DNA from 3 places in the Comamonas sp. CMM02 genome. Region 2 is predicted to be linked to each of the others. Evidence: riboswitches for the same ligand, from Rfam matches in the RefSeq annotation. Region 2 holds a riboswitch; each other region holds the start of a gene.
What was found. A riboswitch is a leader RNA that binds a small molecule or an ion and turns the genes downstream of it on or off. The one in region 2 is predicted to bind cobalamin.

Region 1 (3,276 bases), on a different contig from region 2:
GCCAGCTGGTGCCAGTAAGGATCGAGAAAATCAGGCCCGCACTTGAACACTCGAACACGGCGCCCTTGCCGCGTATGCCAACACGCCAAAGCAGCGGTCACGGTGGTTTTGCCCTGCCCAGAGGCTGGCGCAGCCACCAGCAGTGCCACACAGCGATGAGAGGAAAGAGAAGAATTCATACGCGCTTGTTCGTTTCGCAGCAGGGCATGACAGCATGCCTTGCTGCGTTCAGCCCTTGCTAAGTTACTGGGGCATCCACTTCAGACCCACATAAAAAGTGCGCCCTGCCGCAGCGTAATCTTTGGCAAGCACGTAATCGCGATCCATCAAATTGTCGACACGTGCTGTCAGCGTGAAATCTCTGGCAAGTGGCTTGGAAGCAGACAGATTGAACAAGCCATAACCCGCCCAGTCATACCGCTTGTTCTTGGAATCAAATTCACTGCGCTTGCTCACCAGCTGCATCTCGGCGCCAAGCATCCAGCCCAGCCACTGTTTATATGCACTGACATTGGCGTAACGCTTGGCTCGTCGATCCAGAATGCGTCCCGTCTCTTGGTTGCGTGGTGTTTGGAAATCGACAGATGCCGTCCAGTCCACATCCAGCCAGTGTGTGGCAGCGGCGAAGGTGATGCCTTGCAGTTCAGCCTGCGCAACGTTCTGGTATTTTTTGCTGCTGCTGTTGTATTCGATGAGGTTTGTCAAACGATTGCGATAGGCCACCATAGAGAAGCTGTCACCACCTTGCTTCCAATGCAGTCCGACTTCGGCATTTTTGCCTTCTTCGGGCTGCAGGGAAGCAGAACCATAGATGCGGTGAAAGCGCTGATACAGCGTGGGCGCACGGAAAGAGGTGCCCGCAGAGGCCGTTGCACGCCATGTGGGAGACAACGCCAGCCCGTACGCTGCACTGCCCGTGTTCTGCCCGCCGAATTCACTGTCATCGTCGTGGCGAACATTCAATTGCAGCGAATGAACACTGCCCTGGTAACCCCAACCCAGGGCCAGCGCATTTTGCGAACGTTCCCGCTCAGACACGTCCAGATCCTTGTTTTGCAAGTTGTCTTCACGGCGCTCTAAATTGGCCGTCAACGTTGCATTGCCATGCTTGAAAACGTTTTGCCACAAATAATTACGCAGCGTTGTCTCGGTGTAGCTGGGACTCTTGGTCACAGTCTCGTACTTCACATTCGATTCACTCACGGAAATGCGGCTAGACAAGAGCGGGTTCCATTGCGCAGCCCATGACAGCCCCAAAGTTTCCAGCTTGCGCTTGCTGCGATCATCTGCCAGCGTGGAGTCGTAGCCACTATTGGACTGGCTGGTTAACGCAGTGGCTTCCAAGCGATGGTCGCGGTTCAGCTGAAACCCCAGCTTCGCGTTGGCTGCATGCAGGCGATAGTCATCTTTATCCGGGTTGCTGGTGGCAGTCGTCTTTGCATCAAAACCATCAGTACGCTCGGTTTGCACGCCAACTGCGTAGTCCCACGCGCCTTGCCCCCCCGACAGCCCGGCATCTGCCTTGCGGGTACCTTGGTTGCCGAAACCAATCGCAATATGCGGCAAGAAACCGGCTTCACCCTTTTTAGTGAAAATCTGAATCACACCTGCCACGGCATCAGAGCCATAGACAGCGGCCGCAGGCCCGCGCAATATCTCCACGCGATCAATGCTTGCCAAGGGAATGGTCTGCCAGTCCATACCGCCACTTGTGGACTGCGAGTCCACGCGAATCCCGTCCACAAACACCGCTGTGTGCTGGTTGTTAGCGCCGCGCATGAACAAGCTGGTGCTCGAGCCCATACCACCGGTCCGCACCAGCTGCACACCTGGCTGACGGGCCAAGATCGACGCCAGATCGCTGAAGCCGCTGCGTTCAATTTCCTCATGGCCAATCACCGTCATGTCAGCCAGCACGTCTGACAAACGCTGTTCTGTGCGTGTGGCAGAGACGACCACCTCATCCAGCGAAGCGGCCATGGACGAGATCCATGGTGCTGCAGCCAAGACAACCGCCAAGCTCACAGGGCGCAAGGCACACGACGACGCGACGCACAAGCGTCGTTGTTCAAACAAACTCATTTGAGAAATTCAGAGAAATCCACCCGTACTGACCTCCCCGCCAGCAATGGGTAATACCATGTCCATCAAAAATAGACACACCTGTGTTGGCCGGTATCCGGGCTGGTTCATCAACGCCATCGCCTTCCCAAATGCTTGTTCAAGGCATTCAGTGGCTTAAATGATGGGTGAGCGTATGACTAACGCTAAGAACTCACCGTTGCGGGGGCAGCGCAGGCTAGGTGGCACTGAAGGCCAGCACCATCACCCTGCTTCCCGTTGAACTGCAAACTTGTGAACCAAGTTGCGAGCACCAACATTTGAGACGTCGATTCTAACGGGGCAGACAAGACCAGGCACCAAGCATGTGTGCGTGTGAACAACATTGGCACCTGACTTAGCAGCGCAAAACAGCGGCTCAATTGACAGCTTGAAACAAGCTCAGGTAGCTATATCTTGCCATCTGCCATAAATTTGCAATTCACGCCAAAGTGGCAGTCCTACAATTAGAGCAATCCATGACGACACCATCTATTCTTGAGCCCATTGCTGAGCGCGTAGAGCTGCTATTGAAAAAGTATGAAGCGCTGCAACACGCCAATCACTTGCTCAACCAAGAGATTGAAGCTTTGCATAAAGAGCGAGATTCGCTTCGGTCGCGCCTAAAGGCAGCGCGCGCACGCGTGGGTGACTTGATTGAACGTCTGCCTGCCAATCAGGAGACCCCGTGAGCCAGCTAGAAATTCAGATCCTGCACCAAGACTACCTGCTCACCTGCCCTGACGGCCACGAGTCACAGTTGATGGAGGCAGTGGAACGCGTAGACCAGCAGTTCCAACAAATGCGCGACAGCAGCAAACTGCGCTCGCGCGAGCGTGTGGGCGTTTTGCTGGCCGTGAACTTGGCCTATGAAAATCTGGAACTGCGCCATCAGCTTCAGGCTCTCCAGCAACAGCTGGCAACCCTGCAAGGCACGATGCCAAGCAATGATTTAGAAATTGATGCGCAGCGCTTGACCAGCCTGGAATTACAGGCCGCCCACGATCTCACAGTAGCAGATCAGTTGTTGCAACGTTTGAACCAGGTGCTGGACAGTGAAACCGCCAGCACAACGTCTGCAAATTTGGATGAAACAGCGAATCCTGAGTCGCAGAATGTGGCATCTGCACCCCGTGCTGATCTGGAAACGGTTAGTGCCAACTTAGACAACGACAT
Region 2 (3,276 bases):
GTTTGCAGCTTCGTTTGCTGGTCGGTCGTGACGATGTCATTTTTCTCGATGCGGTAGGCCGCGACGGTCCATTCGCTATGTCCATTTGCAGACTGCTGCTTCAGGCCCACTTCCACCTGGCGGGCGGTTGTCAGTTTGTAGTGTTTGTTGGTGGTGTTGAGCGTCAGGATGTTGCCGACGGGGTCATGCCCTTGCGTGAACTGGCCGTAAAGGTTTGTGTGTGCGTTCAGTGCGTAGGTGCTACCCAAGCGCCAAGCTGTACCGTGCAAACGTGTGTCAAAAGCACCCACGCCAGATACCGGGTAGCGCGACATATCAGTCACGCCCTGGCGGATGCCACCCAGCAGCAGCCAGCGTTCAGACAGTGACCAGGCATCTTCGACATAAAAGTCATGCGTAGTGGCCTCTGTACGGAAGTTGGGCAACAGCGGCGAAGTATTGGGCCAGTGACTCCATCTTGGATCATTGACCCCGATGGTGTCGCTACCGGCGTAATCATTGCGGGCAAAGCGGAACTTGGCTTTGCTCACCTCCCATCCCAGCACCAGCTTGTGCGTACCGGCGTTGACGACAGCTTCCAGCCGGTTGCCGGTTTGATCCAGGTCGTGCGACAGTTCCAAATAGTCTGCAAGCTTAATCTGCTGAGTTGCTGGCCGGTAGCTGTACGCCTCAATATTGCGCCAGTAGCGGTCTGCCTTGAAGTGGTAGAGCTCATTGCGCACGGTCAGCTGGTCGTTGAGCTGGTACTCCACGCGCGCCCGCACACGTTGATCCTTGATGCTGATGGCACTGTCTTGCGTGTTGAAGTTGCGGCCCAGCAGGCTCTTCACGATGCGGCCATTGAGAGTAGGTGTACCAAAGTAGCGGGCCGGTTTTTGGTCGCTGCTGTCAACCAGCAACTCTGCGCGTAGTACGCCGCTGGGTTGCCAGCGCAAGGTGCTCATGAACTTGCTACCGTGGGATTGGCTCATTGCATGCTCGCCGCTGCTGGTGTGGCCGTACACGTCCATGCGGTAGCTCAGCGTTTCGCCCAGAGGGCCACTCATGCCCAGGCCTAAACGGCCTGTGTCGTACGAGCCAGCACCCACCATCACTTCACGCATCAGCTCGCGCGTGGGCTGCTTGCGTACCACGTTGGCTGTTGCTCCCACGGTGCCGCTGCCGTACAAAATAGACGCTGGGCCGCGCAGCACTTCGACGCGCTCGTAACCCCAGCTATCACTGGGGTAGGGCGTGGTGCTGGAGGCCACACCCAGCTTTACGCCATCTTCGGCAATTCCAACCGAATTGGTGCCTGTAAAGCCCCGTGCGCTAAAGTTCAGGCTGCTGTAACTGGTAGGCGACAGCGGCGTCATGCCTACGGTGCGGCCAATGATGTCGGCCATGCGGCTGTCGCCACGCTCTTGCCAGGTTTGTTCGTCCACATAGTCCAGGCTGGCTGGCAAGTCGCGCGTGGCAATGCCAGTGCGGCTGCCGGAGGTGCTGGCTTGCGACAGGCCCAGGCCGACATTGCCCAGGACCTCAACTGTTGGCAGTACAGGCAGTGCATAAGTGCTGGAAGGTATGGCCTCCTGCGTCTGCTCAATGCCGATATGCACAGCAGCAGGCTCAGCAGCGATAGCCATAGAGGCGGGCACCAAGCCGATCAGAACGGCAGGCAATTTGAAATGATTCATGGTGATCAGAGAATGCTGACCGCCTGCCTGCTGCTGATGAGATCTCGCTAGGGTTGTGGGCCGGTATCTGGTCCTGCCACTAGCTTGTTGCCATCACGCTGCTCCCCGCAGACGGTCGTTGCAAATGCTGGCGAAGAGGGGGGTGAACCCCATGTTGCACAGCGTTCAAACAGGCCGGTATCCGGGCTCACAGATGGCTTTGGGCTTGCCGCTCGCCTTCCCAATGTTGCCGCGCACCTCATGTTGAGGCCACGTAAAACATCAGTGGCTGGCCCTTGCACTGCATGCAAGAGCCTCGAGTCGGATTTATCTGTTTACCGTTGCGGGGGCAGCCAGGGCATTGCACCCTGTTCCCGTTTAACCCGGGAGTGAACCCGAGCACCTGTTGTACGAAATTGAATAAAAACATGGTGCACATCAGTTGTGCACAGCATCTTCATTCAATAAGCTGCGCAGTATATCGTGGCAAATCTCCGCACCGAGCGGCAGCGCCATTGAACAGCTGGCGCTTTGGCAAAGCGTGCATCGTCTTTTTCGAAGGGGCAGGCGTGCGCAAGCGACGTGTATGTCGATTGCCGGTGCTAGCAGCGAACGGCAGGTGATCGGAAAAACGGTGCACCAAGCAATTTCAGCAATGAAAAAGCCCCTTTCGGGACTTTTATGGGTTGCTTTGAACCCTGAATTTGGCGGAAAGCAGCTTCCGCCCCGAGCCTATATTTCATGCGCCTTGCGACGAGATTTATGAAACCTATAGACCATCCTACAGACCAATTCGTTTAGGACGCACGGGATACAGGCGGCTGCATTCGACCTCGAGCAGTCAGTGAGACGCCACTTTCTATTCGTAAAGGAAGTCATTAGACTCCAGCCAGTTTCACGTCACTAGCCTTGTTGAATGCCTGAAGAACCGACCTACTCACTCACTGACATCCCATTTATCGATCTTCAGAACGTCCAAGGACGATTCCTCATCTCAACATTGTTCTATAGCCAAAAAGCGTGGCGTATGTGGGTGCCTGCAGGAGGAAAACTGATGGAGATGCAGGTTGTTAGACCGGCGGAAATGTTCTACTTCGGGTCCGAGCCAGCATCAACAAACGATACTAAGTTTGACTTCCTGACCTTTATTGCCCAACAAGCAAGCTTTCCTCCGGTCAAGAAAGCGGTTGGAGGGCTGATGGATGACATTTTCAACCTCACCGCTTCAATAGCCAAGATCAAGCACTTGCACACCTCTAGAGCGGTACTTGGTGAGGGTGTGTCAAGGATGGCTGTCACGGAGGTTGAATACCTGATCTTCTTGTGCAGAGGAATCTTCGACTTTTTGCAGGAGGTGATATCCCGCTTATGGGAGGATGTAACTTTCTCCAACTTTTCACAGCAAAAGAGAAGTCTCAAAGATCGGCAGACGTTTTCCAAGGTCGTTGTTTACAACGGCGCTGAAGCCAGCTTCGAACAAATCAAAGAGCGTACTTCGATGCCTGACAGGCTGGTCGCTTGGTACTGCCGTCATACTCGCTTTTTTATGAGTCTCCGGGCGTTTAGGGATAACCTTGTACACTGCGGAACTCCCATTCAAACTCTTCTGGTTATGGAAGAT
Region 3 (3,276 bases), 380 kb from region 2:
GCGCGGATGGCGGTTTCTACCGAGTCACCCAGCTTGCCACTGTCCATGACCGTGGCAATATTGAGCGAGCCCAAGTTGCAGGAAATATCGTTGCCAATGACTTTGTAGCCCAGATCTTCATCCAGCACGGATGGGGTGTTGACCTGCAAGATTTCTGAGCACAGGTTGGACATGTTGATGCGCCCAGCAATCGGATTGGCGCGGTTGGCCGTGTCCTCAAACAGGATGTACGGGTAGCCCGACTCAAACTGAATTTCAGCGATGGTCTGGAAAAACTCTCGCGCCTTGATTTTGGTTTTCTTGATGCGCGGGTCGTCCACCATGGCCTTGTAGTGCTCGGTGACCGAAATGTCGGCAAACGGCTTGCCATAGACGCGTTCTACGTCGTAAGGCGAGAACAAGTACATGTCATCGTTGCGCTTGGCCAGCTCAAACGTAATGTCAGGAATGACAACGCCCAGTGACAGGGTCTTGATGCGAATTTTCTCGTCAGCGTTTTCACGCTTGGTGTCGAGGAAACGCATGATGTCGGGGTGGTGGGCATTCAAATACACCGCACCTGCGCCTTGGCGTGCACCCAATTGGTTGGCGTAAGAGAAGCCGTCTTCCAGCAGCTTCATCACAGGAATCACGCCGGAGGACTGGTTCTCAATGCCTTTGATGGGGGCGCCCAGTTCGCGCAGATTGCTCAGCAGCAAGGCCACACCGCCGCCGCGCTTGGACAGCTGCAGCGCGGAGTTGATGCCGCGGCCAATGCTTTCCATGTCATCTTCTAGGCGCAGCAGGAAGCACGAGACCAGCTCACCGCGCTGACGCTTGCCCGCGTTCAGGAAGGTGGGCGTTGCGGGCTGAAAGCGGCCAGCAATGATTTCTTCCATCAAGCGCATGGCCAGCTTTTCGTCACCGCGTGCCAGTGCCAGTGCCACCATGACCACGCGGTCTTCAAAACGCTCCAGATAGCGCTTGCCGTCACGGGTTTTGAGGGTGTAGGCGGTGTAGTACTTGTAGGCACCCAGGAAGGTCGGGAAGCGGAACTTCTTGGCAAACGCTGCTTTGAAGATAGCTTCTACAAAGCTGGGGCTGTAAGCGTCCAGAACTTCGGCTTCGTAGAAGTTTTCTGTGCGCAGATAGTCGAGTTTTTCTTCCAGCGAATGGAAAAATACGGTGTTCTGATTGACGTGCTGCAGGAAGTACTGGCGAGCCGCCATACGGTCTGCATCAAACTGAATCTGTCCCTTGTCGTCGGGCAGGTTCAGCATGGCATTCAATGCATGGAAATCCAGCTTAGTCGGAGAGATAGGGGTCATAACGAAGCATCCATGGCGTTGGAATTGAGAGGAAAGTGCTGATGGATGTGCTGCAGGCGAAGCCAGTCGCTGGAAGTGCCCGCCATTTCAACGCGGTGTAGCAGTGGTACCTGGCATTTGTGCGCAATCACATCACCAGCTTGCGCAAAAGTGACCCCAAAGTTGCGGTCGCCACAGGCGACCACAGCTCGCAACCATTGGCGATGCTCTGGGGCATTGAGAAATCGAATCACAGCTTTGGGAACCGCTCCCTTGCCTGTCGCGTCACCAAACGAAGGGGTCACCAAAATGAATGGAGCATCCACTTTGGGCATCTCTTCGTCTGGGCTGCGTGGAATACGCAGTCCAGTCAAGCCTGCGTTGCTCAGCAATCGTGCGGTGTTGCCAGTTTTCGATGAATAGAAAACCCAGCGAGCCATTTCAGGTAGTGGCAGAGATTGCGGCTAGTCGTTCAGGGCGGAAACCACTCCAATGCTCTTGACCAAACTGCACCACAGGCACTTGGCGGTAGCCCCATGCTTGAACTTGTGCAGCTGCCTCCGCGTCTTGTGAAACGTCAACTACTTGGTACGAGACACCCTGACGATCCAAGGTGCGCAGCGTCATGGAGCATTGAACGCAATTAGGTTTGGAGAAGATTTTGATCATGAAGCCTACGAGAGCACCAAGTCTGGCGAGGATGGGCGTTGATTGCACAGAGCACGCAAGCAGGCATCCCGCATGGATGCGGGTGCGCTAAGAAGTGCGTGCGGTAGGCAAATTCAACCACCCAGGCGTCCCCGCCTGTACGGTTTGAGAAACGTGTTACCTGCTCAAGGCGGGTAACACCGTGTGTTGGTCGGTATCCAGACTGGGGGCATAAGTCACACGCCTTCCCGAAGAACTATCTTCAGTGGCTGTTTGTGTCACTGTGTGAACCATGAGTTTCACGCCGCACTTACTGTTGCGGGGGCAGTTCAGGTTAGAGCGTTTGAACGCCCCTCCTGATTCCCGTTTAACACTTGCCTGAGAGCGCAGACAAGTGCACCAACGGGGTGAATTCTAAGCGGTTTAAAAAGGATTGGCGGACTGCCTTGTCTTGTGTTTTGGTGGTATGCAGCCCCCAGAATCTGCACTGATGGCGAAAAAGTCTGGCGGTTGAAAACCTCGTTTTTGCTTTGAATTCAATCGATTGCGAGACCGTTTAAAGGTGTTCTTGAGCACGCTGCGCGTGTGTCTTGAGGCAGCGATTGGCCGGGATTTGAGCGGTGCTTGCGCCCAACTTCTTTAGGGGTAATGGGGAATGGGGGGCAGTTCACCACATCCACTCTGGGTGATTGCCTCTAGCCACATTCCAGGCCACAAGCTGCATGGCTTTGTAGCCATTGGTAACAGACTGGGTGTTCATGACTCCAGCGTCTTTTGCAGTGGCTGGCGAGCCAGCTCAATGAACGCACGCAAATAGTCGGTGGACAAGTCCGCTTCTCTGGCCCCCAGGTAAATTTGCTTGGCAATCCCGCGTGCACCAAGTTGCACAGGACGCACGGGCATTTTGCTGGCGTACTCTTGCACCAGCCATCGGGGCAGGGCGGCCACTCCACGGTTGCTGGCCACCATCTGCAGCATGATGTCTGTGGTTTCAATCGTTTTATGCCTGCGTGGTGCAATGCCTGCAGGCAAAAGGAACTGGTTGTAAATGTCGAGGCGGTCTGTGGCGACCGGATAGGTGATGAGCACCTCCTTGGACAAGTGCCGTGGTTCTACAAACTCGGCTGTAGCCAGTGGGTGGTTGCTGGCGACGACCAGAACCTGTTCGTAATCGAAGACGGGCTGAAAATGCAGCCCGGGTTTGAACAAAGGGTCTGGAGTGACCAGCAGGTCAATTTCGTAACCGAACAAGGCACCAATTCCACCGAACTGGAATTTCTGTTTGACGTCCACATCCACGTCGGGCCAGGCCGCCAGATAGGGCGAAACAATTTTCAGCAGC

Region 1: it holds a riboswitch for cobalamin, as region 2 does, so the genes downstream of both, IB213_RS15735 (TonB-dependent receptor domain-containing protein) here and IB213_RS13090 (TonB-dependent siderophore receptor) in region 2, are expected to answer to the same signal.
Region 3: it holds a riboswitch for cobalamin, as region 2 does, so the genes downstream of both, IB213_RS11410 (glutaredoxin family protein) here and IB213_RS13090 (TonB-dependent siderophore receptor) in region 2, are expected to answer to the same signal.

Annotation. Positions count from the first base shown of each region.
Region 1 covers NZ_JACUZW010000005.1:96,586-99,861, forward strand. Annotated here, with positions in the region: gene IB213_RS15730 (cobyrinate a,c-diamide synthase) at 1-179, opposite strand, end outside; gene IB213_RS15735 (TonB-dependent receptor domain-containing protein) at 244-1,980, opposite strand; cobalamin riboswitch at 2,153-2,394, opposite strand; gene IB213_RS15740 (DUF904 domain-containing protein) at 2,580-2,792, shown strand; gene IB213_RS15745 (cell division protein ZapA) at 2,789-3,276, shown strand, end outside.
Region 2 covers NZ_JACUZW010000003.1:782,830-786,105, reverse strand. Annotated here, with positions in the region: gene IB213_RS13090 (TonB-dependent siderophore receptor) at 1-1,676, opposite strand, end outside; cobalamin riboswitch at 1,831-2,077, opposite strand; gene IB213_RS13085 (hypothetical protein) at 2,572-3,276, shown strand, end outside.
Region 3 covers NZ_JACUZW010000003.1:406,570-409,845, forward strand. Annotated here, with positions in the region: gene nrdE (class 1b ribonucleoside-diphosphate reductase subunit alpha) at 1-1,307, opposite strand, end outside; gene nrdI (class Ib ribonucleoside-diphosphate reductase assembly flavoprotein NrdI) at 1,304-1,726, opposite strand; gene IB213_RS11410 (glutaredoxin family protein) at 1,728-1,955, opposite strand; cobalamin riboswitch at 2,126-2,353, opposite strand; gene IB213_RS11415 (LysR family transcriptional regulator) at 2,691-3,276, opposite strand, start outside.